2 regions of the Paenibacillus sp. FSL R5-0470 genome follow, and region 2 is predicted to be linked to the other one. Evidence: predicted binding sites of a transcription regulator. Region 2 holds the regulator's gene; the other holds the start of a gene.
The links. The regulator Rex, encoded in region 2, represses fermentation and respiration genes when NADH is low (regulators of the CRP and FNR family bind a similar motif). The targets are predictions, from matches to a motif close to TTGTGAAATATTTCACAA.
Positions count from the first base shown of each region.

Region 1 (16,847 bases), 2.9 Mb from region 2:
TTATATAATGATAAAAAATATGATCAATTATTCTCATTATTAACAGGAACAAAGACATTTATATTTCTTGGGTTTTCTTTTAATGATATCTTTATACAAAGGATACTTAAAGATATAAACCAATTTTTTAATACAAAGCATTTTATATTACTTGATAACCCTTCTAAGGAGCAAATCGAATGGTTGAAATGTACATATAATATAGAAACAATCCCTTATAATTCTAAATATTCTTCACATGCTGGAGAAATAAGAAGTATATTAAAAGATATAGCATCGGAAGCCAATCTTGTTGAAGGTGAAAAGGAAATACTTAATGATAAAATAAATATACAGAAACAGCATAATACAAAGCATGGGATTTTAAAGAAAATTGGAACTCTTAAGAAGAGTTTGAACTATGAAAATGATATTATTCAACATGAATCTAATAATCTATCAAAAGCCTTAAAATTGAATTCGTTGTCATATATGATAAGAAGACTTGAAAAAGTTGAGAAAATCTTAAGTGTTGATAAATATGATGTGGTTTTCATAGGCGAAATTGGATGCGGAAAAACAACAGCAATTTGTAATTTATTCAATCTTATAAAAGATATCGATATTGGTGAGAATATTCATGATTTGCCATTGCTTCCTACCTCATCTGGGCGAACAACACTTGGAGAAGTAAGGATACTCGGTAGCCAAAGTTCAAATGTAACAATACGAATTGAGCCTAAAGATTATAAAGATGTAAAACATGATATAGAACAATTTTGCGACTTCTATTGGAATAAGCATAAGAGTAAAAAAAACAATAAGTCTGATAACCAAGCAACTGTACAATTAGATGCAGAATTAGATAGAGTTATTAGGAATATGGCTGGATTCACTAGTGATGAAAAATTCGATGAATTTACTGAGAACTTTATAGGGGAGAAAGATGATTTTAATAAAACCATAGAAGCGAATATTAATTTAAAAGATAGAAATAAGATTGAGATTATATATAATGAGAAAACTACCAAACAGAGTTTAAAGGAATGGTTAAAGGATGTTACTAAGAAATTGAATGATGGTGAATTGGATAGGTTTTCGATACCCCAAAAAACATACATCTATATCGACAAAGAAATATTAGACCTCAATAAATTAAATAGAATCAATTCTATAATAGATACCAAAGGAATGGAAAGTGTGGATAGGGATGATCTTGAAAGCTTTATTAAATCTGATAATACCCTGTGCATATTTCTAGATAGATTCAATCCTGCACCTTCAAAGTTGATTTATGAATTTCTTGTAAATAGTTTTAAAACAACTAACTCAAATTCCTACTTGAGAAGTAAAGTATGCATGATGGTTTTACCTAGAAAACCTGAACAATTAAATATGTCCGGTGCAACAGGCAATGAAGAAAAAGGGACGAAAATAAGAAAAAAACAAATAGAAAACAAATTCATCGAAGGAAATATAAATTTTGATATTGAGAATTTATTGTTCTATGATGCTTATAAACACATTCGCAAAGACGATGAAGGATTGATTTCAACAATTGCTAAACCCAGTATAGAAGATGATAGAAATGAGATATTTGGTAATTTAGATTCAATTATTGAAAAAAGAGAAAATAATCTTATGAATCAAGTTATTTTGATTGAGAATCAACTAGAAGTATTAAAAAGAAATAATTATTTAAGTGATGGTGATAGTGAAAAGATTGAAAAAATACACAATGAAATAAAAATAAAAATGGATATATCTCCATATGAATTAGCGGAAAAAACCACAGAAAGATTTTTAGTGGAATATAAAGCTTTTTTGGAGTCACATTACGCCTCCACATTAAGAGCTATAAATAATAGATTTGGAATATATTACTACAGGGATATCAATATTTATTTAAGAGCAGCAAATCTTATAAGGGGGAACTTAGATTATTTGATTAGCAGCACTAAGAAAAGCATAATTGATACAATGGTCAAAATTGAAGATAACTCTAGTGGTTTGAAGGTTTATTTAGAACATTTTGAAGAGCAAATAAATATTTATTATACTGAGTTATTTGAGGGTATTACTAAAGAGATAACATCTTTTTTGACAAGTTCAGTGTTTGCCCCTCAAAGTTATGAAAGTGACTTTTGGAATTTTGTTATTAATAGATGGGGCAATTTAGAAAATGCGTATAAGTTTGTAAAATATACCGATGATATACTTTACATGTATGATGAAAATTTAAATAAATATAAAGTAAAAGAAGAATTTAATCGGATAATCTCAGAAAAGTGGGAAACCTTTATGAATAATGTACTAAAAGTTTCAGGGGTTGAGCAGGTAATAGAAGTACACTAAGCTGTTATATTCCTTTCTCCGTCTCCACACATGAATTTTATTGACTATTAAATTTCTTGACCTCCGCTCGACCACGAACACTGTGAACGTATCATTTGTAACTGGATTTATAGGAATGATATTTTTGAATAGTGGGACTTAAAACTCAAGAAAAGAGTCAAAAAGCACATAATGTTATGGATGGACTGATGTAAGAAACTTCACTGTACCTGAACGGTTGAACGCAAGAAACTGTCTTTCACGGGGACGAATTGGGGACGAAAGCTATCAATTCCAAGTGTACCGTATCCAAACAGAACTATACTATAATGAAGAAAACCCTTATAGATCAAGGTTGTAGACCACCATGGCGAATGAGAACCAAGTAGCCCATGTTCCCGCATACAGTACACGTAGAATCGGTAGCTTTGTTGGTGAGGAACCCTTGTCAAGTAGACACTAAATAATTGCTATAGTTCTAGTGATAGTACCAGGAAAGAAATGGACAATATTAATTCCACTAACGGAGAACGATAAAAGAGCCGCGAGTTAGACGAGCGTAGCCCCTAGCTCCACCATAAAAAACCGCCCTGTTCGCAATGTTGCTGACAGGGCGGTTTGCTATGTCATAGAGGGCAACTTGAAAGTTATCAGTCAACCTGCACTCTACAAACTATCTTGCACGTTTTTAAGACTAATTTATTAATAGAGCAGTTACATAAAAATAAGATTACTCTGCTACAACTTGTTTGCCTGCAATCCGGCCGAATGTGAAGATATCAGCGATGGCATTACCGCCAAGACGGTTTGCACCATGAATGACCCCTGTTACTTCACCTGCAGCGAACAGCCCAGGGATGACTTCGCCTTTTTCATTCAATACGCGAGTCTTCTCGTCGATCACCAAGCCGCCCATTGTATGGTGAACGGATGGTACAGCTTTTTCGATGTAGTAAGGGCCTTTTTCAAGAGATTTCAATCCACCGCGATGTTTGAAATCAAGGTCTTTACCTGTTTTCGCATAATCATTTACTTTATTAATCGTTTCTTTCAAAGTGTTCACGTCAATTTTGAAGAAATCAGCCGCCTCTTCAATCGTATCGGCTTTAAAGAGCAAGCCTTGTTTAACGAGTTGATCGTATTCGTCCTGATGAACTTCGATCGTTTTACCGATATCCTCAATGCCTTGATTCCATAATTGATACGTATATCCGCCCGTTTGAGCAAGAATTGCTTTAGAAATAACGTCACGACGTTCTAATTCCTCAACGAAGCGCTTGCCTTCTTGGTTAATCAGGATCGCACCATCGAAGCGGGAGTCTGCAACCAGGGAAATAACACCTGTCTCAGGATTACAGATTGGATACGTTTGAATACTCTCCATATTTGTCAGTTTGGCGCCAATCGTTTCTGCCATAACGATACCGTCACCTGTAGATCCTGGTGTATCGGTAGACATATATTTTTCATCCATTTTAGGGTTATACTTTTTACGCATCTCTACATTGGATCCAAAACCACCGGTAGCTATGATGACGCCTTTGTTCGCATGGAATGTGATCTTGTCGCCAGTACCCGAAGTCGCAGTTACACCGGTTACTTTGCCGCTTTCATCCTTCAGCAAGGTTTCGGCTTTCATATTCGTTTTGATCGTGATTTGATCAGCGTCTGTTTTGGCTTTTAACTTGGTAATCAATTCAACCCCTGTATGACCTACAGGAATCAACGCACGTTTTCTGGAATGGCCTCCAAATTGGAACAGATGATCAGGTAAGAACTCTACCTTGATCTCATCGCGCAGCCATTCGGCAGATGTTAGAGCATTGTCGGCAAGAATACGAACCATCTTTGGATCCCCGAGGTTGTCTCCGCCCTTCATCGTATCATTATAGAATAATTCAGCCGTGTCATCTGTGATGCCAAGAGCACGTTCAACCCAGTTGTCAGGCGCATTCATCTCACCACCGGAGATCAATGTGTTGCCGCCAACAGCTGGCATTTTCTCGAGCAGAACTACATTTGCTCCAGCGCTCTTCGCTTCGATAGCCGCACTAAAGCCAGCACCCCCGGCACCGATGACGACAACATCATAGGTTTGCTCGGCTTCTTCTTTGTCTTTGTTTCCACTGACTGCAGCGCCAGCGACAAGGGTAAGTCCAGACTTCGTAATTGCATCTTGAATGGCTTCAAGATATCCTTTGCTTGTAACCGTAGATCCGCTAATGGCATCAACTTTTGCGCTGTTAGTTGCCATGACATCTTGCTTGAGCTGCGTATAAACAGGTTCTGCAAGTACTTCATTTTCCTTATGCTCTGTTACTTTAATGTCAGTGATCTTGTTATCTAATAAGGAAACTTGTACTTTAATATCGCCATGTTTACCTTGCCCAACTCCTTCAAAGACTTGAACTCCGTTTGCATCTGCAGCGGGTGCTGCGTCTTTACCGCCGCAGGCAGCAAGCGTGAACATAAGACTGAGGACTAGTAGAATAGATAACAGCTTTTTCGTGTGAGTTCGCATAATATCTCCTTCATTCTGTTGTGAATTGGTTACATACATTAGGGAGAGGAAGATTTGCTAGGCAAATCCTTTATCTCTAGCCTAGACATGAATGTTATTTCATGTGAAAATATGCACAAGACCTATTATAGATTTAGTACTGCATTATGTATTTGCACAGATTAGCGTTTTTTTGTCTTTTTCGGGCATGTAAGAAACGGATATTGTGAAGGGCTATGATTACAATGAGATCAATTCACTTAAAAATTACGTTAATCGCAGGAAGCTGCTTCTTGCTGCTGTTCATTGCATTGCTTGTAACAATATATTTGGAGATGAACCATACGGTTGTCCCTTTGAATAAGAACTTAACGCAGCAAGTGGTTAATGCACGCAGCGACCAGATCGATTATTGGTTTAATCAGCGCATCGGTGAGATAGACATGCTTGCTTCTCTAGCTTCGGACCATCAGTGGACACGAGATGAATTGCTGCAAGAGATCGATAAGTTTGAGGCGAAGAAGCGAGTAGAGTACGAATCCATACGAGTGGTGGATATTCACGGAAATTCCTGGTCAGCAAAGGACAAGCCTTTTTCGATACTAAACCGACCCTACTATCGAAAACAACTGCTAAATTCAGATTCCAATTATGTGGTGAGTAATCCGATCGTATCCAAAGCGAATGCAGTTGAAATCGTCGTCATTCTCTACCGCGTGAATCCATCGGTGAATGATGAGGTAGCTTATATTGCCGCAGCCGTCTCCGTCAAGAAGATGAAGGAGATTGCTCAAGATGTAATGCTATATGACCAGTCAGGCCAGCTTATCATCGATTGCAGAGAGCTGGGTGAAGGAGATGGAGCGGAGGATGCAGCAGATAAGAAGAACATGAGTGTATTTGAGGCTCCAATTCAAAATGTGGAAGGCTGGAAGCTAGTACTCGAAGTACCGAATTCAAGTCTATCGCTAGCGGTGATCAAAACCCAGCGGACTGCATTGCTGGTAGGCGTTCTTATCGGTAGTGCGTTTATTGTCTTTCTGATGCTGCTTGCTTCTTCCATTATTCGTCCAATTCAGTCGCTTCGCCAGGTAATGGAAAATGTGCAGAACGGCAACCAAACCATACGAGCAGATGTTACGCGCTCGGATGAGATCGGCGATCTTGGGCGAAGCTTCAATGACATGCTTGTTGATTTATACGCTGTGGAGCAGGACCGAAAGGAGATGGAGCTCAGACTGATTCATGAGCAGATCAAGCCGCACTTTTTATATAACACATTGGATACGATCCAGTGGATGGCAATGGAACATGGAGCAGACAATGTGGTGGAGATGGTGGAAGCGCTTAGCGCGTATTTCCGATTAGGGCTAGGCACAGGCAGTCCCTACATTCTGCTTGATCAGGAGTTGTACCATGTCGAGAGTTATCTTCATATTCAAGGCGTGCGATATGAGGAAATTCTGGACTACGAGCTTCGATATGATGAAAAGCTTGCTCAGTGCCAAGTCGTTCGCTTCATGCTGCAGCCTTTGGTGGAAAATGCGATTTATCACGGGATTAAGCCACTTGGGGATCAAAAATGCAAAATTTCGATTACAGCATATAAACAGGTCGATTATTTGGTCATTAAGGTTGAAAATAATGGGGTTATGATTCCTGAAGAGAAGCTTGAACAGATGAATCAAGCCCTTCTTGATGATAAATATGATCGTTCTGCCACAGGCTTTGGGCTATACAGTGTAAACCATCGCATTCGACTAGCTTACGGGGTGCCATATGGCCTTGCAGTGAAGAGCGAAGATGGCATTACCGTTATGGTCATTCGAATACCTTTGGAAGGGGAGTGGAATGAAGATGTGGAAGATTGTCATCGTCGATGATGAAACGATCATTCGCAAAGGCTTGCGACAATACATTGAGGAGAGTTCGTATCTTTTTGAAGTTGCAGGAGAAGCGAAAAGTGCAAACGAAGCATTGAATATGGTGGAGGAAGCCCCACCACATGTATGTCTTGTGGACATCAACATGCCGAATATGAATGGGCTCGATCTGATAAATATATTGCGCGAACGCTGCCCGTCGGTTCTGGTTGTCATCATCAGCGGCTACGATAACTTTGAATATGCGCGTCAAGCCGTGCAACTGCAAGCATTCGATTATGTATTAAAACCTGTGCCGAAGAGTGATCTGAACAAGTTGCTTCATAGGATCGATGAGCATCTTCAGGCAAAATATCCTTTGCATTCACATGAAAGCAGGGTGGATAAGGAGCTGGGGCTTCCCGGGTATACAGGGGATGGAACAGTGCTTATCCAAAAAGTGACCGAGTATATTGACAGTCATTATCAGGATCCGGAGCTGTCTATTACTCGAGTAGCAGCACTATTTCATATCAACCAAACCTATCTTAGCAAGCGTATGAAGCAAGAAATTGGTGCTTCATTCCTTGACTATGTCACCGAGCTTCGGATATCGAAGGCGAAGGAGATTCTGGATGACGTTATGCCGAATATCAAAATCGGGGATCTGGCCGTGAAGGTAGGGTATAAGAGCCAGTACTATTTTAGTCGTGTGTTCAAAAATAGAGTCGGTTCAAGCCCCTTAGAGTACAAAAAGCATCCGTTCGGTTATGGATAGGGTATCAAGTTAGTAGAAACGCCGCAGCAATTAGGCGCCACCATATATAAACACGACGCAACCTCGAGGGGGTTGCGTTTTTTATTTGGCGGATTGCTTAGAGGACATTGATAGAAAATAGGTAGGACCTAAGGAGGTAAGCGCTATCTTTATACCTATAAAGACGCGACGTGAAGGCCTTCATGTCAACAAGTGTATACCCAATGTCATTAATTATCTATTTGAAAGAAAGGCCACTTTTCATAATGTTACTATAAGGACATTGACATATGTTATAAGCTTCTATGACGTGTCGGAATCTCGGAAGGGAGGAAAGAGCATCGAGGTAAGCTGAAATGGAAGCGCATACCATTTAGGAGATTGATGTTTCTTGACTCAAGAATCAGAAGGGAGTTCGTACGATATGAAGAGGAGTAGACAATGGGTAGCTCTCGTCATGGTTGCGATCATGATCGTAACGATGATGCCGATCGCGCAAGCGGAAGAGGCGCTGCCGCCTACACAGACAGAGGAACAGACACCAGCGAACCCGCCGGGCGAAGCCTATCCGGTCGAGGTGACGATTCCATCAGACCTACCGGGAGCGGGTGCGGAGGGTGTTATTGCGTCAGTGTATGGGGCGGTATATCACAATCTTGCAGCAGGCTTATCTTATGAGTGGTCGCAAGAGCCGGAAGCTTCCTATCCGGATGAAGGCAACAAACTTACGGATGGTATATATGGGGCAAGCAATAGATCCAACGTAGCATGGGTTGGACATCATTTGGGTAAAACACGCGAAGTTGTGTTTGATTTGGGGGCGAAGAAATCACTCACGGGTATTAAAGCCAATTTCCTCGAAGATTGGCCAACGAACAATGTACTCGTGCCACTCACGGTATCGATGTACGTCTCCGATGACAAGGTGAACTGGGGACTGCTCAAAGACAATGCCACGCAGAAGCTGTGGAATGATGGTAAATACACGGAGACCTATGTGTGGGATGGCAGCAAGGACGGTATTAAAGCGATCGGCCCAGATGCGAAAATCGCGTATGCTCGGTACGTGAAAGTAACATTCACAATGCATACGCGTGCAATGACCTTCGTGGATGAGATTGAAATCCTCGGTGAAGAGGGCAAAGTTGCCGGAGCCGTAACTGTTCCAACGCATACGCCGAAATTCTTGGCGGCAGGCGAAGCGACAGCGGGTATAGAGCATCTTGGACTTTTGTATAACGGGCAATATGCGAATGACTTAGGCTTCTGGACGAAAGAACGGATCATTCCGAACATTAGTTATGTCGATAAGGACGGCAAGATTAAGGATCGACTCTTCGACGGCGTCCTGTATCTTGGCATTAACTCTCCAAATCCAGGTCGTGATTTCGGCGGGCGGGCTTATCTGGAAGATTGGCAATGGTATCTGGATAAGACCTTTGCGGTAGGCGGTGATATGGATGCGTTAAACGCAGCGGCTAAGGAAGTATCCGATGCGCTGAACGAGTCTGGCGTGAAGGAAAAGGTTGTCCTCATGATTCCGGATCCAGGTGAATCGATCACTAATTTCGGAGCTATTGAACAAGGTGGAGAATCGCTGAACTTTAATGATTCCGTTGGCAAAGAGAAAGCCCTTGCGAACCGTGAAAAAGCAGTTCAATGGTGGCTGCAGCAAGTCAAATCGAGATGGGAAGCAAAAGGTTATGCTAACCTCGAGCTTGTAGGTATGTACTGGTTCGAAGAGCAAATCAGCACAAGCCAATCCGGACCGGATCTGATCCGTTCGGTGAGCAGCACCCTGCATGACATGCAAATTAGCGGCAAGGACCTGAAGTTCTTCTGGATTCCGCACTTCTTCGCTTATAAAGCGTTCATGTGGAAGGATGTCGGCTTCGATGCGGTGACGATCCAACCGAACTACTTCTTCGAGCCGACGGATATCGAGCGCTTGGAGGATTCTGCGAATCTGGCGAAGCAGTATGGCATGTCCAATGAACTCGAGTTCGATGATCGGATGCTGACGGACGGCGTGTTCCGCGAGCGGTATATCGATTACTTGAACAGCGGTGCGAAGACAGGGCTCATGAAGGATGGCTTCAAATCGTATTACCAAGGCAACAATGCAGTCTATAACACCGCGGTAAGTAATGATCCAGCGACACGCGTTCTTTACGACTGGCTGTATCAATTTGTTAAAGGAACGTATCAGGTCAACGAGGCTCCGCCTTCCGAGGTAGACGTGCAGATGAACGACAAGCCGTTCCAGAGCGGGATGAGGCTGCCCGATTCAGAATCCGTAGCCTTTACATGGAAGCTTAGAACGGATGATGGTCTGACGAAAGTGACGGCGACGTATGACGGCAAGCCTTATACAGCAGGTACCGTTATTCCACTTGCAGGCAAGCTTGGCAAGCATGAGCTTAACATTACCGTTACGGCGGGGCGTATGGTGATAAAGTCATATGTTATCGAAACAACGACGAATGCATCTGGTATGAAAGCGTTAGTCGAGCGCTTCGAACAAGCGAAGCAATTTACGAATTCTGCAACGGTGCGTTCTTTGAACAACTATTTGGAAATGATGAAGCGCTATGAAGGGAAAGATGCAGCGCAAGTCACCAAGTATCTCCAAGGCTTTAACGCAAAGCTGGATGAATTCAAGAAGGCGGGTACGATAAAAGATGAGGCGTACAATATGCTGAAGGAAAGCGTCTATTACCTAATAGGCAATTTGGCGCAGAATAAAACGGTAGAAGCTTCGTCGACCGAAGGCAATAATGTGAATTATGCACCGGCTAAAGCCGTCGATGGATTCCCTGCTTCAAGATGGGCGAGTGAATACGTGGACAATACTTGGTTCCTGGTCGATCTCGATGAAGTGAAGGAAATGGATACGGTTCGAATCGATTGGGAATATGCTCGTGCCGATAAATACAAACTTCTTGTGTCAAACGATAAGCAGAACTGGATCAATGTCATGCCAAATGACGGAATTATTACCGCGCATGATGGCAAAGAAACGATTCAGTTCAACCCGGTCAAGGCAAGATACATGAAGTTACAAGGCATAAAAAGAGCAACCGATTACGGATATTCCATCTACGAGTTTGGTGTCTATAACCTCTCGAGCGCTGTAGACGTGAAGGGCATTGAGGGCATACAAGTAAAGGTTGACGAGGAAGCGAAAAAAGTAACGATTGATGGATTGCTGATGAATGGCGTCCTTACAAATGTGAAGTTGAAGGTGCTTGATTCGAAAGGCAAGGTTCATCTCGAAGATGAGACGAAGAGTACAGTCGCGGGAAGCTTTCAATTCACATTCAAACTTACGGGTAATTTAAAAGGAACCAATGAGGCGTATCTATCGACTGGCTATATGAGCGAGCCTGTAAAAGTGACCTTTGAATACTCAAAAGAAAACCCGGGTAAAGGTCACGATAAGTAATGGAGAAATAATCCATCCAAGCAGTAATACGATCCGCGCTGAAACTTCCTGTACCGGTTATCGAATTATCTGTCCGAGTAAGACTAATAACTGAAGTAAGAACGTTTGAGGCGTAACATAACAAGCCGATTAGGTACCAGACCACGGGGTCTATACCTAATCGGCTTGTTTCTATGTACAGTATCAAGATATTATTCAGGTTTTAGTGGGATTGTATTATGTATTGTATAATAGAACGACTGCCTCAACAGGTATTTATAACATAAAACATAGGAGGATACATGTCCTGGAGCAAATTGAAGCAACAACTGGAGAGTTTTCTCTGTCCTGCGTTATACGGCAGGGTTGAATATCGCGCAAGTAGTTACCGTTATTTACCTGATAAATCAGGGAATTGTTATATTTCGGTAGATAAAAAGAACGTACTTAATATGAATGATAGAACTAGCTCAATTAGATGGTATCAGACGGAGCAGGAGATTAAGAATGATTCAGATCTTCAAATTCCTATCAACCATGAAGACATTGAAGCGGTTAGAAAAGATAGTAAGGGGATCATCCCGGAGGATCGGCTAATAGTCATTGCAAGAAGCAGAAAAAAAATATCAGAAGTTGCAAAGGAGCTTTTGTCAGCACAGACATCATTAAGTAAATCGAACTTTATTGTTATAGCTACTAAGTATTTATCTATTTCCATAGAGGAGAGCTTAGAAAGCGACGATATCTTATTGAATATTCTAGCTTTAGTGGACAGACGAGTTGGGAAAAAGCGAATTTTAAACATGAGCGAGAAGATGAAGTTAAAGCATCCAATTGTGCAATATTTTTATGAACTAAGGCGTAGTACATTATAAAAATAAATAACTTCATTGAATATTCAAGAAACACTCTCTACAAAAATCCCTAATTCTACGCGACTTCTTCCCACCATAACAATAGCCATGATAATGAGAGGGATGTTCGCATATGGTGCATATGGAATCGGAGAGTGTCGCTCTACTGGTAAGGAAGGATACAGTGTTATGAAATCCTTATATTTATTGGACTTTACGGACAAGTATGAGGAAAAATCGTTATTGAAGAGATGGCATCATTGCCGTCTCTTTTTTGTTTCTTTGGTCACTTTTTTAGCATTGCTCTGACTCTGGTTCCCGCTATGGCATCCTACGATCACGAGCATGAAAGACTGCACGAAAATTAACGTTGATGCTTATGTTTAAGCCCTCTCTGCTCAGCTAGGTGACGGGAATCATAGACGTATTTGCGTGAGGTTGCTACGATGTTCCATGGAAATTAAGTGAAAGTGATCACAAGAAATTACAGAAGGAGTTATTTATCGTGAAAAGAATCGTAACACTGAGCACCCGCAAACTGATGGATACCGCAAAACACGGCGGATGCGGCGCATGCCAGACATCTTGCCAGTCCGCTTGTAAAACTTCCTGCGGCGTTGCAAACCAGAAGTGTGAAAATGCAATGAACAGATAGGATTCGGAATTTTACCGCCCATTGCTCTGCTGATGGGCGGCTATTTTTAAGAAATGGATACTATCCCTAAAGGATGGCCAAGCCGTTTCTACTTGTGTGCAAAAGGAGCTTGATTAGTAAGTATGATTCATCAATATAAACTAAACGGATACAATATCGTGCTCGATACCTACAGTGGCTCGGTGCATGTTGTTGATGACCTAGCATATGAAATTATAGCGGATTATGAGAAAACTTCTGTCGACCAAATCGTGACAATGATGTTAGAGAAATATAAGCATGATTCCAGCATTTCCGAGAGTGACATTCGAGAAACCATCGTGGATATCGAGGAGCTTATAAATGATGGTCAGCTTTTTACAAAAGATGAGTATGAGAACCTCTCGCTTGATTTGAAAAAACGAAAAACTTATGTTAAGGCGCTCTGTCTTAATGTTGCGCATACCTGTAATCTATCATGCGACTATTGCTTCGCTAGCCAAGGGAAATACAACGGAGATAGGGCAATCATGAGCTATGAGGTTGGACAAAAAGCTATCGATTACCTGCTTGAAAATTCGGGTCATCATCGAAACCTGGACATCGACTTTTTTGGCGGGGAGCCGCTTTTGGCTTGGAAAGTGGTTAAACAGATCGTAGCTTATGCAAGAAGCAAAGAACAAGAATACAAAAAGAAGTTCCGCTTCACCTTCACGACGAACGGAATGCTGCTGAACGATGAGGTCACCGAGTTTTTAAATCAGGAAATGTACAATGTCGTATTAAGCCTGGATGGAAGAAAAGAGGTTCATGACCGGCTTCGCCAAACGGTTAACGGAAAAGGCAGCTACGATCATATTGTTCCGAAGTTCAAGGAATTCGTTCGTAAGCGCGGGGACCAAGAGTACTATGTTCGAGGAACCTACACTCGTAACAATGTCGATTTCACCAACGATATATTTCATATCGCAGACCTTGGTTTTGACAAGATCTCGATGGAACCAGTCATCTGTGATCCAAAGGAACCCTATGCACTTACCGAGGAAGATCTCCCGGAGATATACAACCAGTACGAAATTCTTGCCAAGGAAATGATCGGTCGCGGTGAACAAGGTAAAGGGTTTACCTTTTATCACTACATGCTTGACCTCTCGGAAGGACCTTGCATCCAGAAGAGAATCACTGGCTGTGGTTCAGGAACCGAATATCTTGCTGTCACCCCCTGGGGAGAGCTTTTTCCTTGCCACCAATTCGTCGGGGATGAAGAATATAGCATGGGAAACCTCTGGGATGGGATCACACAACCTGAGCTGCAATGTCAATTCCAAGAGAGCAACTGCTACTCGAAGCCGGAATGCAAGGACTGCTGGGCGAAACTCTACTGCAGCGGTGGTTGTCCTGCCAATGCGCTGCACGCAACGGGTTCCCTGGTCGGAACCTATGACTTCAGCTGTGACGTCTTCCGCAAAAGAGTCGAATGTTCCATGATGGTGAAGGTTGATGAATCTATTAGAGCGATGGAAGGGCAACCTAGCTAGTTAACGTAACGGACGAAAAAACTCTAACCGAGAAATAGACACTTTTAAATAAAGTGCCTTTCTCGGTTTTTTTGTATTAACTAGAACTATGATCATAGATCGTCTTCTCCATGGGCAATCAGGATGAGGAATTCAAAATGTGACGGCCTAATCTGTTTAATAGACAGAGAGGGCTTTTTTTATGTGCGAATCCATGATGTTTTCTTTGAACACAAATATATATGACTAAAGTCATATTAAATTCGTGATTTAGCGTATTTTTTTGTCGAAAAATAAACTATTTTCTAGTAAATGTCGATATAATAGGATAGAAATCTTCTTTTCTGTAGTAACTGCAATTACGGAAGCGTTAACAATTATATGAATAGTCATTCGACAAGGAGGAAAGCGATGTTAAAAAAGTTAGGCAAGATTGGATTGGCATTTATTTTGGTCATTGGGCTGCTGCCGATGATTTCACTCCGGGCATACGCTGCCACACCCTCATTCACCAAAACGGTGGATTTTCCCATTCAGCCTCCAGTTACAAACGCCTCGGGTAAGAATGTTTCTGATGTTGATGTTCTTCCTGACGGAAGTACCGCAGTAGTGTTGAACACATTCGCTTATCAAAGTAATTCCTACGTTTATACTTATTTTTTGAAGATTTTTGACAGCACGGGAGCTCCTAAAGCGGATGTTCCTCTAAGTAACTTAATGGATACCTATTACCAAATGATTGATGTGAATATGCTTGCGCTAAGTGATGGAAGGATTCTGATTACTTACCATAAAAGCGACAGCGGCGATAACAATTTGCAATTGGGAACCGTTAGGGAGAGTACTCCCAATGCCTATTTCATGGTGCTAAACCAGTCAGGACAAAAGGTGGTCGGTCAGACACAGATTAATACATACTCTGCCACCAGTACCCCGGCACTCACGCGCTTTGTCTCTATAACGGAATTGTCTGACGGCAATATAGTTTTTTCCTGGCAACGGAACGACAATATTAGCACGGCTACGCGTGTGTTCACTGTTGAGGGTAACCCAGTTTCGGGAGAAACACTTCTGGTTTCCCATAATGCGAGCATGTCTAATGTATCCGCTGGAGACGGTGTATATATGGTTGCTTACAATTCAGGAGTAGGACCCCAGACGGATACTGTTTATCTGAAAATATTCAGTAATAGTGGGACTCTGTTAAATACGATTAATAAAGGAATAAGAACGGATGAAAAACAGCTGTTTCTATCCACGTTGAACAACGGGAATTTCATGTTCAGCCAATATAACTATAGAAACGACTCATCAATGGTTTCTTTATATGATAAGAACGGTACGAGTAAGGGTGATTTTACAGTAAGTGGCTCTCTAGGCGAATCTTCGGCTGCTATTTATAGGGGTGGTGCAAACCCGGGCTTTGTAACCGTAAGTACGGACCCCACTTCTACCAATGCCATCAATGATGCGTACAACAACTTTAAAGAATGGTCGGGAACGCAGTATGCTTACCTGAATTATTATGACAATGACGGTAACTTAGTCTTTACATCGGATCAGCCGGTGGATTCCGCTCCGGTGGCTATGCAGGGTTTCAATGAAGCCACTTGGATGTACGCTGTGGAATATTATCCAAGCTTCAAATTGTATCCCACCTTTGGTGACAAGCTTGTCTTGGTGACAACCGATAATACGGATGCTGATCATTATAGAATAACCGCTAAAATATTTGAGACGGGAGCTCCGGCACCAGCGGCTATCATTGACTATGCGGCTGAGCAACTGACCGGACTGACGCCAAACAGCGCCTACTCGGTTAACAACGGTACAGCGGTAACGGTGACAGCGGATGGTAAGCTGGCTATAGACAGCAGCTGGTTGGGAACGTCAGTGAGCATCGTGAAGAAAGGCGATGGCTCGTCGACAACGGATAGCCCGGCACAAACGCTGACTATTCCATTCCGTCCAGGGGCACCGACTGGTGTAACGGCGACGAATGAAACGGCGATAAGTGCTAACGATGGTACATTGACTAACGTAACAACTGCGATGGAGTATAAGAAGGGTGTGGCGGGTACTTGGACGAATATTTCAGGTGCAACCGTAACGAGACTTGATCCGGACATGTACTATGTCCGGACAAAAGCGACGGTGACGGCGTTTGCGTCAGAAGCGAAGAGCGTGACGGTGGCTACGTTTGTGGCAACACCGGAAGTGACACCGGCAGCCATCATTGATTATACGGCAGAGCAGTTAACCGGTCTGGTGCCAAACGGCTCGTATACGGTGAACGGTACGGCAGTAACAGCGACAACAGATGGTAAGCTGGCCATTAACAGTGGTTGGTTGGATACGTCGCTGAGCATCGTGAAAAAAGGCAATGCCTCGACGACATTGGATAGCGCGGCGCAGACGCTAAGCATTCCGCCACGTGCAGAGGCGCCGACTGGTGTGATAGCGACGGATGAAACGGAGATTAGTGCTAACAATGGTACATTGACGAACGTGACAACCGAGATGGAATTCAAGAAAGGTACAGCAGGTGTATGGACGAGTGTAGCAGGTGTAACCGTAACGGGACTTTTTCCGGACACGTATTATGTGCGGACGAAAGCGACGACTACGGCATTTGCTTCAGAAGCGAAGATCGTGACGGTGGCTACGTTTGTGCCAACGCCGGAAGCGGCACCGGTAGCCACCATTGATTATGCGGCTGAGCAGTTAACAGGTTTAACGGCAAGCGGCTCGTACACGGTAAACGGGGCTTCGCTAACAGCGACAGCTGATGGCAAGCTAGCTATTGATAGCATTTGGTTGGGGACGTCATTGAGCATCGTGAAGAAGGGCAATAGTTCTACGACAACGGATAGCACAGCGCAGACGCTAAGCATTCCGATCCGTCCAGGGGCGCCGATAGGTGTGACGGCGACAGACGAAATGGCGATAAATGCTAATAATGGTACATTGACGAACGTGACAACCG
Region 1 is NZ_CP150238.1:792,458-809,304, forward strand. It holds gene MKY99_RS03510 (SIR2 family protein) at 1-2,334, shown strand, start outside; gene MKY99_RS03515 (flavocytochrome c) at 3,044-4,834, opposite strand; gene MKY99_RS03520 (sensor histidine kinase) at 5,059-6,696, shown strand; gene MKY99_RS03525 (response regulator) at 6,665-7,453, shown strand; gene MKY99_RS03530 (DUF4855 domain-containing protein) at 7,857-10,877, shown strand; gene MKY99_RS03535 (hypothetical protein) at 11,159-11,731, shown strand; gene scfA (six-cysteine ranthipeptide SCIFF) at 12,216-12,365, shown strand; gene scfB (thioether cross-link-forming SCIFF peptide maturase) at 12,488-13,882, shown strand; gene MKY99_RS03550 (S-layer homology domain-containing protein) at 14,273-16,847, shown strand, end outside.
Region 1: a site for Rex is predicted at 12,173-12,190, ahead of scfA (six-cysteine ranthipeptide SCIFF). Genes of this name have one in related genera too.

Region 2 (16,847 bases):
TCCTAAGATTCAAGCTAAGATCAGTGAAATGGGTCTGGATGATAAAGTCCGCTTCTTAGGAAGACAGGATGAGATTGCTCAAGTTATTTCGTTGGCTGATCTTCTTCTGTTACCTTCTGAGAAGGAAAGCTTTGGTCTGGTCGCCCTGGAAGCGATGGCCTGTGGTGTTCCGACTATAGGTTCTCAAACCGGAGGCATTCCGGAGCTCATAGAACATGGCAAGACAGGATTCATTGCTCCAATTGGTGATACAGAAACTATGGCGAAATATGCAATCAAACTCCTATCGGATGATCGCATGGTGGAGCAGTTCAGACAAGCTTGTCTGGAAACGGCCTGCAAAGATTTCTGTAAGGATTCGATTACAAGTCAGTATGAGGATATATATTACCGTGTGCTCGGGCGCAAGGTACCTAGACTGGATACAGTCAGGGGGTAAGGAGTTCGTAATGAAATGGAAAATGGCGCCATCTGCTATGGCTCTTGCGGCGGAAAATGTAATTTCTGAGCTAACGCAAAACGGCCATGAGGCTTTTTGGGTTGGAGGCTGCATTCGCGATGAGCTATTGGGTAGGCCAGTGCATGATATGGATATTACAACTTCAGCAGTGCCGGAGGAAGTGATAGCCATTTTCGCACGCAGTATTCCGACAGGGCTAGCACATGGGACGGTCACTGTGCTTCAGGATGGGCATGGATTTGAGGTGACGACATACCGAACTGAAAGCGGCTATGTCGATCATCGTCGTCCGGACCATGTTGAATTTGTTAGTGATGTGAAGGAAGATCTTCGTCGTCGTGATTTTACGATTAACGCGATATGCTGCGGGCTGGGTGGAGAAATGATTGATCCCTTCGGAGGCGAGAAGGATCTAGCTCTCCGTGTGATCCGCTGTGTGGGTGATGCAGAGGAACGGTTCGATGAGGATGCGCTTCGCATGCTTCGCTGCGTTCGTTTCGCATCGGTGCTGGATTTCTCCATCGCGAAGAACACATGGAGGGGCCTGATGCGTCAGCGAGATAAGCTGGCGCATATTGCTGTGGAGCGTGTCCGCGCGGAGCTGGACCGCATCGTAGAGGGGCCGCATCCTCGGCGCGGCCTTGCTATGCTCGCGCGCTGCGAGCTGCTCGCGCGCGGCAAAGCCCCGTTCCCCTGGACCGGAACCGATCTGGCGGCTGCTGCCGCCTTAACGGCCGGGATAGGGGAACTGGAGAGCGCCCACCTGCGGTGGGCGCTTCTCCTCCATGCCCTGAAGCAGTCGGCCCAGGAGGCCGATGAGCTGCTGCGGGCATGGACGTTCTCTGGGACGACGCGTACCAGCGTCGTCCAGGTGCTGCGGGTCCGCGAAGCTTGGACCGCTGCCCTGGAGGCTGTGCCGCCGGGGGAACCGGGCGGCACGGATCTACTGCGGCGGCGCTGGATCGCCGCCGTGCTGACCTTCGGCGTGGAAGCCGCCGAAGGGTGGCTCTCGCTGCTGGCGATCCTGCCAGCAGCTGCCCTTTCCGCTGCGAATCAGCCAGCGGACTCGGAAGTCTCACCCGCTGTCAACACCCAAGCGGTCTCAAAAGACTCGCCCGCTATCACCGCCCCAGCGGTGCCTGCAAGAGAGTGGATCGCACAAATGCCATTGAAGAGTCTCTCGGAGCTTGCTGTTACAGGCAATGAGTTGGCGGAAGCGCTTGAGAAACGTCCAGGACCTTGGCTTGGCAATATGCTGAGTGCACTTCTGCAGGCGACTGCTTCGGGAGATCTTCTTAACAATAAACAAGAATTGCTGCTTGAAGCAAAAAGGATGGATGGACATGAGCTATGAAAAAGCGCTGTCGCTAACCGGGTTGAAGCAGGAAGCTTCTGATTCGAATTGGCTAGACAGAGTTCAGCTCCTGGAGTCTGTCGTATCTACTCAGGAGGAAGCCAAACGATTGGCGGAAAACGGTGCGCCAGAAGGAACAACCGTAATCGCTGAAGAACAGACCGGAGCTAGAGGGCGAATGGGTAGAAAATGGTTTTCTCCTCGTGGCAAAGGCATTTGGATGAGTATTGTATTGCGTCCGAAGTTACCTTTGATACAGACTCCTCAGTTAACACTGCTTGCTGGGGTTGCTGTCTGTAAGGCAATTCGCCTTGTAACCGGGGTAGACGCCGGGATTAAATGGCCAAATGATTTGCTTGCGGGCGGTCGAAAGATATGTGGAATTTTGCTCGAGTCTTCGCTAAGAGAAGGAGAGCTTCATTATTGCATCGCCGGGATTGGAATTTCTGCGAACTTGACTGAAGACGATTATCCTGATCATCTGAAGGAAGTAGCGACTTCTCTTCGGATTCAGCGGGGCGGTGTCCCTATTGACCGTTCGGAGCTGGTAAGAGTTGTATTGAATGAGTTAGAGCTGCATTTCAATCTATACATGGAACAAGGTTTTAAACCTATCAAAGAGCTGTGGGAGTCGATGTCAGTTACTTTGGGTCGCCAGATCGCTCTGAATAGCCCTCAGGGACGATCTGAAAGTGTTGTGGTAGGTTTGGATGAGTTAGGTGGACTAATCCTTAAAAACAGCGCAGGAGAGATTTCTAGCGTATGCTCAGGTGAAATCGAGCTTTTATAAATCTTTTTTATATGACAGGGTGTCATCCCCTGTCATATTTTTTTCGTGTATTTCCGAGTCCTTTTTGTTATACTATGGGGCAGAGGCGGTATCGTTTTGCGAACTGTACTCCTGATCTGATGAACTTATAATGGTTTTATTATTGGAATCACCTTCATAACTGCGTTAGACGGTTACGTTGGATTCTGCTCTGAGCCGTAAGGACCGAGACAGAAGGGACGATCGCGAGTGACTCTTTTTTGCCCTTCGGACCTTTTTAGCAAATCGTTGCTAAAAGGTTTTTTTGTTGCGATTTTTACGGGGATGTAATTTCAAAAAGGAGGACGAAGAGAGAAATGGCAAACAAACAAGCACTTAATATTGTGAAAATGAAAAAAATGAAAGCAGATGGTGAGCGGTTAAGCATGCTGACTGCTTATGATTACCCATCGGCTCTACTTGCTGAAGAAGCCGGTATCGATCTTATTCTGGTGGGTGACTCCCTGGGAAATGTGGTACTTGGATATGATACAACTTTACCTGTTACGATTGACGATATGGTCTACCACACTCGTTCGGTAACTCGGGGCGCACAAAAAACATTCATTGTGGCAGATATGCCATTTATGACCTACCACGGAAGTATAGATGAAACCTTGCGGGGTGTGCGCAGACTGATGCAGGAAGGGCGGGCTCATGCCGTCAAAATGGAAGGCGGTCTCGAAATTTGTGAGACAGTTACTGCGGTTGTAGCTGCGGGAGTTCCTGTGCTGGGGCATATTGGACTTACACCGCAATCGGTAAATATGATTGGCGGCTACCGCATTCAAGGTAAGGACGCCAAAGATGCAAAACGTCTGATGGATGAAGCTAAGGCCCTTGAAGCAGCAGGTGCTTTTGCAGTGGTACTGGAGCTGGTGACAGAAGAAGTGGCACAAGCAATTTCTGAGGCACTGAGCATTCCGACCATTGGGATTGGTGCAGGTCGTTATTGTGATGGACAGGTATTGGTTTTCCATGATTTGTTGCGTTATGCCTCACCCTACCGTGAGAAACGTTTTGTCAAAACCTACGCGGATGTGGGTAGCCTGATTCGTGAGGGTATCAGCCAATATGTGCAAGAAGTGAAGAATCGCTCGTACCCAGATGAAGGTCATGTTTTTAAAGCAGATGAAACCGTTCTGGAATCTTTATACGGCGGTGCCGGAAAGGATGGGGAATAAGATGAGAGTCGTCAGAAGCATTAAGCAACTGCGCGAAGCTTTGGAATATATGAGACAAGGTGGGCATACCCCGATTGGGTTTGTTCCAACCATGGGATACCTGCATGAAGGACATGCCAGTCTGCTTCGGCGGGCAGGAGAAATGAGTAACACGGTCGTTATGAGCATATTTGTGAACCCGCTGCAGTTCGGACCGAATGAGGATTATGATTCCTATCCGCGCGATGAAGAGCGTGATTTGGAGCTTGCGGAACGCGAAGGTGTCGATATTGTATTTATCCCCAGTGTGGAAGAAATGTATCCGCAGCCTACCCGGACTACTGTCTCGGTATCAGAGCTTACCACTCGACTTTGTGGGGCTTCGCGTCCAGGGCATTTTAATGGCGTAACAACAGTTGTTAATAAACTATTCAATATCGTGCAGCCAGATTATGCTTTCTTCGGGCTAAAGGATGCTCAGCAAGTAGCTGTGCTCCGCAGAATGGTATCTGATTTGAATATGAATGTTGAAATTGTACCTTGCCCTATCGTTCGTGAAGGAGATGGACTTGCACTTAGCTCGCGTAACGTATTCTTATCTCCAGAGGAACGTTCTCAAGCACTGGTGTTATCTCGTTCCTTGCGTGAAGCACGTCAGTCCATTGAAGAAGGAAAAGTAACAACCGTTGCTGAAGTGCGGGAATTGTTGACCTCGGTTATTTCCAACTCTCCTTTGGCGGTCATTGATTATGCGGAAATACTGACTTTCCCTAATCTGGAAGGCTTAGAGAACGAAGTTTTATTAACGGATGTAAATGGGGAGATTATTATAGCGCTTGCCGTGAAGTTTGGCAGAACGCGATTAATTGACAATAATGTATTTATTCCAAAGGAGGTTGCCGCTCTTGTTTAGACATATGATGAAATCCAAAATTCACCGCGCGACGGTGACAGAAGCCAATTTGAATTATGTGGGAAGTATTACCATTGATGAGAACTTAATGGAAGCGGCAGATATTCTTGAAAATGAAAAAGTGCAGATCGTGGACAACAATAATGGTTCACGGTTAGAAACCTATGTTATTCCAGGGCCTCGCGGCAGTGGTGTGATCTGCCTAAATGGTGCAGCTGCACGTCTTGTTCAACCGGGAGATACAGTAATTATTATTTCGTATGCGATGCTGTCTTCGGAAGAACTGGAATCGCATAAACCAACGGTGGTATTCGTGGATGAGAACAACAGACCATTGAAGCTGGCTGATCATGAATTGCATGCTACAATCGCTTAATTTATGGACTTACGCCATGTAATGAATGGCAGGGATGAAAGACCCCGTTCTCGCAGAAAATGAAGTCAGGCAAGCTGAACTGATTTCATCTTCAGTAAGGGGGGATAGCCCATGTTTCAACATTTGTTTGCTGAAATGAACAAGGTGCTTCAGGAGATCGTTACAGATTACCCTACAGCGGAGGGTGCCCGCCGGAATGAGCTTTTATGCAATTATAATATGCTGCATCGACTTAGTGATAAAGTGATGGATGAATGGCTGGCCTTTGCAGAGAAGCTAAGTCACTTTCGTGAAAGTGTAGATTTTACGACTGTGGTTGAAGAGGAAGTGCCAGAGCAGGAAGCACCCGAGCTGTGCATGGATACTTTTGTTAGAGGTCAAGGGTATTATAAGCTGCTGATGTATGGGAAATGTATTGAACAGTTTAAGGAAGTTATTGTGCAATATCCGGATAGCTTGGCTGCTCGATTATATTTAGCCATCTCTTACCTGCAGGAAGGGGAGGGGGAAGCTGCTTGGAGTCATCTGAACCATATGCTCGGTTTGATACGGGAAACCAAGCTGAAGGCAATGGTTTATAACGCTTTAGGTTGCATCAGGGCCTCTCAAGAACGGTTCAATGAAGCGCAGGAGCTGTTTGGCCTTTCTTTGCAACTTGACCCGGCACTTCCTGAACCAACCGTTAATTTGGAGGTTTGCCGCCGCCGAGGAGGTAAGCTTCATTTCGGAAATCAGCTTGTTTCATTATTGTAAATTATTACGTTTACGGTTTATTATTCCGCATTTTCATTCAAGCGATGCATCCCCTGAACCAGTGGTGTGCATCGCCTTTTTTCGCAACTTCTGTTATGCTGATTAAGAGTCTCAATTGAAAGGGAATAGAATTATAATGAAATTTGCCGTGCTTGATTTTGAAACAACGGGAACCCAATCCGTGGGTGAAATTATCCAGGTTGGCCTTGCAATTATAGAAGAAGACCGGTCCATCTCCCGGGTATATGGTTCCTACGTCAAGCCCGGAACGCCGATACCTCCTTTTATAACTGGTCTAACGGGGATTACCGACGATGATGTAAAGGATGCACCTGAGCTGGATGAGATGATGATGGAGCTTGTCCCACTCTTGGATGATGTTGTGCTTGTAGGGCATAATGTCGCATTTGACTTCCATTTTTTGCAAAATGCTTTAGACCGATGTGGGTATTTACCATTTCAAGGGCGGATTTTAGATACGATTGATTTTCTGAAAATCTGCTTTCCTTCCCTCACATCCTATCAACTAGGATCAGTTAGTGCACATTTTGGAGTGACGCATGATCGTCCGCATCAGGCAGACAGTGATGCACTCGCAACTGCTCTTGTATTGCTGAAATGTCTGGAGGAGCTCTACGATTTGCCTCTGCTGACGATTCAGAGACTCTGTGAGCTGTTTACGGAAGAGGATAGTGATCTGGGTTGGTATTTTGATGGTCTGCTGCGTGAACGGGAAGCGGAGACGCTTCAGCCCGAAGGTGATCTGACTTTCTATCGTCAATTAGCGCTTGCTGTAGGAGACTGGAATGAATTAGCTCCACCTCGAGACGAGCATGCTGAGAATCCACTACACAATTTATCTTTTACAGATTATATGGATGAAGTAACGAAACGACTTAAAGAAACTTTGCCACAGTATGAAAGCCGAGAAGCTCAGGATATTATGATCAATGAGGTGATGACGGCACTTGCCGAAGACAAGCATCTATTGATCGAAGCAGGGACAGGAACCGGTAAATCCCTTGGTTATTTATTGCCTGCCATATACCAAAGCGTACGAACTAATGAAAAAGTCATGGTCAGCACTCATACTATTAATCTGCAGGATCAATTGCGTGAGCGTGATATTCCTTTGTTAACGCAGGTAGTTCCTTTTCCATTTAAAGCTGCAATTTTTAAGGGCAGAGGGCATTATTTGTGTCTTCGTAAGTTCGAACATAAAATTAATAAAAAAGACTTTATAAGTCCGAGGGAAGATGCGCTTACTGCGGCTCAGATGATCGTTTGGCTGACACAAAGTGAATCAGGAGATGACGAAGAGCTCAATCTAAGTGGACGTGGCGGAGATTTTTGGGAGACGGTGGCAAGCGATACCGATTCTTGTCTGGGTCGCTCGTGTCCTTGGTTCCGTAAGTGTTATTATCATCGGGCTAAGCATGAAGCTGGTATTGCAGACGTGGTCATTACGAACCACTCTAAGCTTTTCGCAGATGTTAAGGCTGGGCATCAACTACTTCCGGCTTATGAACATCTTGTAATAGATGAGGCCCATCATCTGGAGGACGTGGCTGGCAAGCATTTAGGCATGCATATGAAGCATTTCACGGTGGCACATACACTATCGCGTCTTTATAAGGATAGTCGAAATGGCCAACTTCCTACACTTCGCCAAATGCTTCAGTCATCAGGCAGTGAGGAAGCTTCTGAATGGAGCGGAGTGATCGATAGAATCTATCCGGACCTTCTTACCGTAAAAGAAACCTGGGATCTGCTTAGTGATAAACTATTCAGCCTCTTGCCGGAACGCAGCGATGCAGCGGCGGGAGAAGCCGGCCAGTTAGTCATGCGGCTACTTCCTACCCGTAAACCGAAAGATTGGGATGAATTGGTTGCTTTAGAGAATACTATGAATCTGACATTAAGCGAAATTATCCGTAAAGGTGATAAAATGCTTAATGAGATGCGAGATCAAGAAGGTCAATCTTCCTCAGATAGCCTAGTTACCGATATTAGCGGCTTATTTAAGGATTTAGCTTCTATACGTGAGCAAGTACGGTTTTTTATGGGATTAAATGATGAGAATGTAGTATATTGGCTGGAGGCGAATGGAAATTATCGCAGTAAATCGCTACAGCTGTATGCCGTTCCTGTTGATGTTAGTACTCAGCTTAAGGAGCTGTTTTTCGACAAGAAGAAAAGTATCGTACTAACTTCGGCGACACTCTCTGTGGATAAATCTTTCCAGTTTATGATTGATAATCTCGGACTTAATGAAGCTGCGGAAGAGGGGCGTCTGATGACATCACTCCTGCCTTCTCCCTTTAAGTATCGGGAGCAGGCGCTGTTAGTTATTCCGCGGGATTTCCCAAGTGTGAAGGGGAGTGTAGGCGATGCCCGATTTGTCGATACACTCGTACAGTCACTAGCAGAAGCAGCTATTACAACACGTGGGCGGATGCTTGTCCTGTTTACTTCTTACAAGATGCTACGCCAGGTTTACGATCCTCTGAAAGAGGCTCTAGCCTCACAAGAGATCACGGTGTTAGGTCAAGGCGTGGAGGGGGGCAGCCGTAGCAAGCTGATCCGCCGTTTTCAGGACAGTGCAGCTTCTGTACTGTTAGGAACAAGCAGCTTTTGGGAGGGTGTAGATATTCCAGGTGAAGCATTAACATGCTTGGCCATCGTGAGACTCCCATTTCAACCGCCAAACCACCCCCTAGCGGAAGCGAAGTCTGAGTTATTACAAGCCCAGAAAAAGAATCCGTTCATGAAGTTGTCTGTTCCTCAGGCGGTTATTCGCTTCAAGCAAGGATTTGGGAGGCTGGTACGGACAGCGCAAGATCGGGGTATTGTTATTGTGTATGACACAAGGGTGATCGAATCTCACTATGGGAAGTATTTCCTCTATTCGTTGCCTGGCCCGAAAATGGAGCATATGCTTACGGATCAAATGGTTCCTCGTATAGCGGAGTGGTTGGAAGACGGAGGCGTTTCTTGAAAAGAACGTCATCGATCTTATTAATCTCTCTACAAGGAAGGGCGGTATAAGAATACCGCTCTTCCTTGAGACGAGGTGCAGATATTTCGATAGGATTTGAACAGAATATCACTTAAATTAGGAGGTAAATTATGAAATCGGATAAAATATCAGAAGCCGTTGTTCGCAGACTTCCTGTGTACTTGCGTTTCTTGAATGATCTCCAGAAACGTGAAATATTAACCGTTTCCTCACAAGAACTAGGACAAAAACTTGATTTGAATCCTGCTCAAATTCGTAAAGATTTAGCTTATTTTGGAGATTTTGGTAGAAAAGGTATCGGGTATGACGTAACTTATCTTATTGAAAAAATCCGTCATATTCTGAAGCTGGATCAACAATTGAATGTGGCTTTAGTAGGTGCCGGTAACCTTGGACATGCATTATCTAATTACAATGCTTATCTGAAAGATACTATGAAGATTACCGCTATATTTGACTCCTATGCACCTAAGGTAGGGCGGAAAATCAACTCTCTTACCGTTCAACCGATGGAGGAGCTTGGTCAGACGGTTCGTGAGCAAGGTATTCGAATTGGGATCATTACTGTGCCTGATTCAGAAGCGCAGAATGTAGCAGATATTCTCATTGAGTCTGGCATTGAGGCGATTTTGAATTTTGCACCAGTGATTCTAAAAACACCATCGAATATCCGGGTTCATGCTGCCGATTTTACAACGGATTTGCAAAGCCTTGCTTATTATTTGAAAGACGGAAAGGAAGAAACCGGAAATGAAGAGCAGTAAAACGATTATTAAGGGCGGGCGTTTTCTTATTCCGGGAACGGATGAGCCGGTTCTGAATGGATATATGACTATTGAAGATGATTTGATCACTTACATAGGAAAAGAAGAGCCTTTAATGGAAGATGATGTGCAAGTTGTTGATGGCAGTCGTCTGCTGTTTATGCCAGGTCTGGTAAACACACATGGCCATGCGGCAATGTCATTGCTTCGTGGTTATGGAGATGATTTAGCACTTCAGGTGTGGCTTCAAGAGAAGATGTGGCCGATGGAAGCGAAATTCACTGGAGAAGATGTATACTGGGGAACCTCCTTGTCGGTACTGGAAATGCTAAAAGGTGGTACTACAACCTTCTTGGATATGTATGATCATATGGATCGAGTAGCAGAGGTAGTCGAATTATCAGGCATTCGTTCTGTACTGATGAGAGGCGTAATCGGATTATGCCCAGAGGAAGTACAAAATCACAAGCTTGCGGAAGCGATTTCTTTTGCACGAAATTGGCATGGTAAGGCTGATGGTAGAATTACGACGATGATCTCGCCACACGCCCCATATACTTGCCCACCGGACTTCTTTGTTAAGTTTGTTCAAGCGGCACATGATTTGGATTTACCGATGCATACCCATATGTCCGAGACCAAACGCGAAGTGGAGCAGAATGTGGTGGATTACGGACTTCGGCCTGTAGCGCATTTAGAGAAGCTTGGAATGTTCACACGTCCGTCTATTGTTGCACATGGCGTTCATTTGAATGATGAAGAGATCGAGATACTGGCTCGTCATGATGTAGGCGTGTCTCATAACCCAGGAAGTAATCTGAAACTGGCTAGTGGAGTGGCTCGGGTTACGGATCTTCTAAAGGCTGGTGTGAAGGTATCACTGGGTACAGATGGTGCGGCAAGCAATAATAACCTGGATATGTTTGAAGAGATGCGTCTTGCAGCCCTCATCCATAAAGGTGTAAGTGGTGATCCGACGGCTGTTCCAGCTCCGGAAGCGCTGCGTATAGCTACAGAGTATGGCGCAAAGTCTATCTTTTTAAATGATGTGGGTAGACTCGCTGTTGGCATGAAAGCGGACTTTATCGCGATTGATATAGACCAGCCGCATTTGCTACCACACACAGATCTGTTGTCTCATGCTGTATACTCTGCCAGTGCCAAGGATGTTGAACATGTATGGGTGAATGGTAAACAGGTTGTAAAACATGGAGAATGTGTAACGCTAGATGAGGAAGCAATCCGTCGTAAGGCGCAAGAATCATTTGATGGACTGCTTAAACGGTAGTCTAAGATCATAACGAATAACTGAAAGGCTGTGACTTTCTGCGATTGCAAAGTTACAGCCTTTTGTGTTTCTGATAATTAGATCATTGAATTGGATATGAAACTTTGGATAAACACACAGGTGTGTTATATAATCAAAAAAGATATATTACTAGAAAGGGAGCTGTACCTTGAAGAAAAGGAAAAAATGGATCCTCCTGGGGTCAGTTCTGATTCTGCTCCTTCTGTTTGGACTTATCCAGTTCTATGCTTATATTATGAAAGATCAATGGAACGAGCGAGATATCGCTAAGGATGTCGCTAAAACCAGTGCTGGTCTGACAGAGGTAACCAAAGCGCAGAAATCCGTGTGGGATGAAAATGCGGTGTACTGGGTCTTAACAGGGAAGAATGAAGCCGGGACCGAGTTGATGGTTTGGGTACGTTTTACTGTAGACGGGAAGTTTGCTGAAGGAACCGACGCAGTATATGCTGAAGAACTAAGTAAAGGGACCTCTGAAGCGAAAATGCGTAGCCTTATAAAAGCCGATCTTCCGGACATCAGCATTGAGCGGTTGTTGCCAGGAGTATATAACGGGGAGTATGCTTGGCAGCTTTTTTATAAACAAAGCGGTCGATATTATTATCAATTTTATCGGTTCTCAGATGGGGCTCGAATGGGTGAAGGTTACAGTTTACCTAGCCGCTAAATTAAACAAAAGCATTATAGGAGAAACAAGCGGACCATTTATGGTTCGCTTGTTTTTTAAAATGACATATTATTTGATATACTATAAGTACACGAATTGTGATATACTATAAGAGTAGTTTTTATGTATTGGTATTTAAAGATTCATACGAAAAAAGGTCTGTTAGTTAAGAGTAACAGCCCTTTTTTTGTCGAATTAAATCAATAAATTTAATAAAATGGAAAGAATTAAAAAATAAAATTTTAAATATCTTCACACTTTTTTTCAATATAGTATATACACCTGTGATATACTACTGTTTGTAATTAGAACAGTGTTAGTAGAACGTCAGGCTCTGATGAGCTCTTAGCAGCTATGACTTTGGATCATTCTGTTTACATTTTTTCATCTTTGAGAGGAGGACGTTTCTTGAAATTACGTCTTGTACCTGTACTGATAACGTCTCTACTGTCGGCTATGCTATTATTCGGAGGATTCTTTTTATATCGTCAGTTTGCTTTACAGGAACCGCTCCAAAAGATTGTAACCGGATTTGAGGGAGTAAATACTTCACATATTAGTATTAACCGCGATGAGGTCACTTTGAAACTTGATTTGCAGCCGGGCACGAATTTACGTGATCTAGTATCGTATGTATCCAAAGAAGGAAAATCAGTGATTGAAGGACGTAAACTTAAACTCGATGTGGAGCAAAATTCAAGTGAACTATTGGATGATTACTGGGATAAAGCGATGTTCTCTGTAGCTGAAGCCATGGAGAGCCGTAAATATACGATTATACCTACAGAACTTGATAGATTGAAACAGCAAAATACGGAATTTAAAGATGTGATAGCATCTACTGATATCGACGACAACAATGTGTACGTAAGCTTGAGTAATGGAAAAGAAAGCAAATTTATTATTCTGCCGCGAAAACCTGCGACCTTGGGGGTATGGAATAATGCCTAAGTACCTTAAAGAAATTTTACTCGGATTTATTCCTGTGCTGTTTATTTTCATGGCTTTTTTAGGTATTAATATATTCCCGATTGTTATAGCAGCTGGAATGCTTACTGCATTACTTATAATTGCTCATTTGCGTGGCGGGCTTACGGTGAACGCTGGTGCGGGGAAGAAACGCCAGAAGGAAGGGCCTTCAAAGCTCACTTTTGAAGAAATTGGTGGGCAAGACAATGCGAAGCAAGAGCTTCGTGAGGCACTCGATTTTTTGATCCGGCACGAGGAGATTAGTAAATTTGGGATTCGTCCTTTGAAAGGGATTCTGCTCACTGGCCCTCCAGGAACAGGTAAGACCCTTATGGCCAGAGCAGCAGCGCATTATACAAACTCCGTATTCGTAGCTGCATCAGGTAGTGAATTTGTAGAAATGTATGTTGGTGTCGGGGCTGGTCGGATCCGCGATTTGTTCAAGGATGCTCGTAACCGTGCTGTTAAGGAGAACAAACAAAGTGCCATTATTTTTATTGATGAAATTGACGTAATTGGCGGTAAGCGCGAAGGCGGTCAGCAACGTGAATATGATCAGACCTTAAATCAGCTATTGACCGAGATGGATGGTATTTATAATAACGAAACTCCGCGTATTTTGCTGGTAGCTGCAACAAACCGGAAAGAAATGCTTGATTCAGCATTGTTACGTCCTGGACGCTTCGACCGTCATATTCAAGTGGACATGCCTGACAAAAAGGGCCGCAAATCGATTCTCGAATTGCATGCGAAGAATAAGCCTCTTCATACAGAGGTGAGTCTCGACAAAATCGCTGAAGAAGCCTATGGCTTTTCCGGTGCTCAGCTTGAAAGTGTCATGAATGAGGCTGCGATTTATATGATGCGTGAGGACTTGACGAAAGTTGAGCAGCGGCATCTGTCGATGGCGATTGACAAGGTAATGATGGGTGAAAAAACGGATAGAGAAACAAATCATGAAGAGAAAAAGAGAGTCGCCATTCATGAATTGGGACATGCCATTATGGCAGAGCTCCTTCGTCCCGGAAGCGTTAGTCAGGTTACGCTGACTCCGCGTGGGCAAGCCCTTGGTTATGTGCGACATAATCCTCAGCAAGAGCAGTATTTGTACACCAAAGATTATCTCGAAGATCAGATTATGATTGCACTTGGTGGAGCAGCTGCTGAAGAAATGTATTATGGTGGACGAAGCACAGGTTCACGCGGTGATTTCGATCAGGCGCTGAATATTGTGGAAACGATGATGAAGTCAGGTTTAACTTCGCTGGGTATCGCTAAGCTGGAAATGGTTACCACTGAAGAGCTTATGAAGGAAAATAGTAAGATATTGGATGAGCTGATGACGCGCACTCGTGAGCACCTTGAAAAGCAACGAAATGTATTTGATTACTCTCTTGACATTTTAATGAAGGAAGAAGTACTCTCTGGAGAGCAATTTCGATGTCAATTTCGTGACAGCGTCCTTTTACCAGCATAAATATTTATGCTGGTTATTTTTTTTTACTTTTCAGGCATGCTAAGATATCATTATATGTCGGGCTTTATAAATTTTTGCGACAGACAAGGTACAATACAAAAGTATAGATACCTGAAAGGATGGAGACTTTTTTATGAATTTCAAAAAAATAGGTGTCATCGGCGGTGGCACAATGGGACAAGGTATTGCTGAAATGTTAGCAGCCAAAGGCCTGGATGTATTACTAGTGGAGAAAACCGCGGAGAAACTGGACTACTCTTACGAAATGATCGAGACAAGTCTAGATAAGCAACTGGAGAAATGGGCGATCACTCAAGCTGAGAAGAAGCTGATTCTTAGCCGCATTCAAAAAGTGACACATTTCGCGGAGCTCAGCTCTTGTGACATGGTTATCGAAACCATTGTTGAGGATTTGGAAGAAAAGAAAAAGATTTTGAATCAATTGGATCAAGTATGCCCGAACCACATTATTCTTGCCAGCAATACATCAACACTTAGCTTGACTGAACTTGCAAGTTCTACGATGTATCCGGAACGCGTGATCGGAATGCATTTCATATATCCTGTAGCTAAAGTGGATCTTGTAGAAATCGTACGTGGTCTGAAAACTTCAGATGCTACTTTTGAAGATACAAAATCCTTTGTTGATGAGATTGTTGAGAAAAAAGGTGTAATGATTTATGAATCCCCAGGATTTGTAACATCACGCCTCATTTGCTTGTTTATCAATGAAGCTATGCATGTGCTACAAGAAGGCGTTGCCTCCGCACAGGATATTGACGATGCTATGCGTATTGGTTATCAATTCCAATATGGACCGCTTGAAATGGCTGACAGATTTGGCCTGGATTCGGTACTTGCGGCACTCGAAAATATGTTCCGTGAATACGGAGAGCTGAAATACCGTCCTTCTACAATTCTTAAGAAGATGGTACGTGCAGGACAACTGGGTATGAAATCAGGAGAAGGCTTCTTCAAGTACGACAAGGATGGTGACCGTGTATGAATATTTTAGTTATTAACTCAGGTAGTTCTTCTTTGAAATATCAGCTGTATAACATGACCGATGAATCGGTTTTGGCTAAGGGTTTGGTTGAACGTATTGGGATGGATTCCTCCATTCTGAATCATAAACCTACTGGCAAAGCGGAAGTGACAGAAGTAAGCGAAATTCTGGAACATAATACTGCGATCCGCAAAGTCCTTGCTTGTCTTACAGACAAAGAGCATGGTGTAATTGAATCTATTAAAGAAATTGATGCTGTAGGTCACCGCGTAGTGCATGGTGGAGAGTTCTTCAAATCCTCCGCACTTGTGGATGCTGACGCAAAAACGAAAATTCGTCAATTGTTTGACCTTGCACCACTGCATAACCCAGCAGCAATGATGGGGATTACGGCTTCTGAAGTAAATATGCCAGGTGTACCGCAGGTTGTTGTATTCGATACTGCATTCCACCAAACCATGCCTGAAAAAGCTTATATGTACGCTATTCCTAGAGTATTGTACAATAAATATAAAGTTCGTCGTTATGGCGCACACGGTACATCACACGACTTCGTAAGCAAGGCTGCTGCGGAGTACTTGGAGCGTCCGCTGGAAGATCTGAAGATCATTACTTGTCATATCGGTAACGGCGGTAGTGTAACTGCAGTTCAAGGTGGAGTGTCCGTGGATACTTCCATGGGTATGACCCCTCTGGAAGGTTTGATGATGGGTACTCGTAGTGGTGATCTTGACCCAGCAATTGTCCCTTATGTGATGAACAAGGAAGAATTGTCCGTAGGCGAAGTTAACTCCATGTTGAATAAACATAGTGGTCTCTTAGCAATTTCGGGCGTAAGCAGTGACATGCGCGATATTATTGATGGTATGGAAAAAGGTGAGCCTAATTCCACACTAGCTTTTGAAATGTATGAGTACCGCTTGCGCAAGTATATCGGTTCATATACGGCTGCCATGAACGGTGTAGATGCGATCGTATTTACTGCCGGTGTTGGTGAAAATGCTTCATTGCTTCGTGAGAAACTGCTAAATAACCTTACGTTCCTGGGTATTGAGTTGGATGCTGAAGCTAACAAAGTTCGTTCCGGCGATCCACGTCGTATCTCTACGGAAGATTCCAAGGTACAAGTGCTAGTAGTTCCGACAAACGAAGAACTTGTCATTGCACGTGATACACACCGTATTGTGCAAGGAATTAACGGCTAAATTAGAGGAGAGATTGAAGGCATGACTAACAAGAGTGTAATTAAGAACGTGAATGAACATGTTGGAGAGAGTGTTGTTATCGGTTGTTGGGTAAACAACAAGCGCTCCAGTGGTAAAATTCAGTTCCTCCAGCTTCGCGATGGTACAGGTTATATTCAGGGAGTTGTAGTGAAATCAGAAGTGCCTGAAGAGGTATGGGATGCAGCTAAGAGCCTCACACAGGAAAGCTCTTTGTATGTGACCGGAATTATCCGCGAGGAACCTCGCAGTCAATCTGGTTTTGAAATGACTGTAACTGGAATTGAAGTTCTGCATCTTACAGAGAATTATCCAATTACTCCGAAAGAGCATGGCGTAGATTTCTTGATGGATCACCGTCACCTCTGGCTGCGTGCATCGAAGCAGCGGGCTGTTCTGGTAATTCGTGCGGAAATTATTCGTGCAATCCAACAGTTCTTCAACGAGAGTGGATTTACAAAGGTGGATCCTCCGATTCTGACGCCAACGTCAGCAGAAGGAACTACTAACTTGTTCCACACGAAGTACTTCGATGAGGACGCCTATCTAACACAAAGCGGACAGTTGTATATGGAAGCTGCGGCAA
Region 2 is NZ_CP150238.1:4,703,331-4,720,177, reverse strand. It holds gene bshA (N-acetyl-alpha-D-glucosaminyl L-malate synthase BshA) at 1-439, shown strand, start outside; gene MKY99_RS20860 (CCA tRNA nucleotidyltransferase) at 450-1,814, shown strand; gene MKY99_RS20855 (biotin--[acetyl-CoA-carboxylase] ligase) at 1,804-2,604, shown strand; gene panB (3-methyl-2-oxobutanoate hydroxymethyltransferase) at 2,940-3,806, shown strand; gene panC (pantoate--beta-alanine ligase) at 3,808-4,698, shown strand; gene panD (aspartate 1-decarboxylase) at 4,691-5,074, shown strand; gene MKY99_RS20835 (hypothetical protein) at 5,186-5,827, shown strand; gene dinG (ATP-dependent DNA helicase DinG) at 5,964-8,825, shown strand; gene MKY99_RS20825 (redox-sensing transcriptional repressor Rex) at 8,957-9,610, shown strand; gene MKY99_RS20820 (amidohydrolase) at 9,597-10,898, shown strand; gene MKY99_RS20815 (DUF5590 domain-containing protein) at 11,068-11,586, shown strand; gene MKY99_RS20810 (hypothetical protein) at 11,995-12,537, shown strand; gene MKY99_RS20805 (AAA family ATPase) at 12,530-14,032, shown strand; gene MKY99_RS20800 (3-hydroxyacyl-CoA dehydrogenase NAD-binding domain-containing protein) at 14,166-15,038, shown strand; gene MKY99_RS20795 (acetate kinase) at 15,035-16,243, shown strand; gene asnS (asparagine--tRNA ligase) at 16,265-16,847, shown strand, end outside.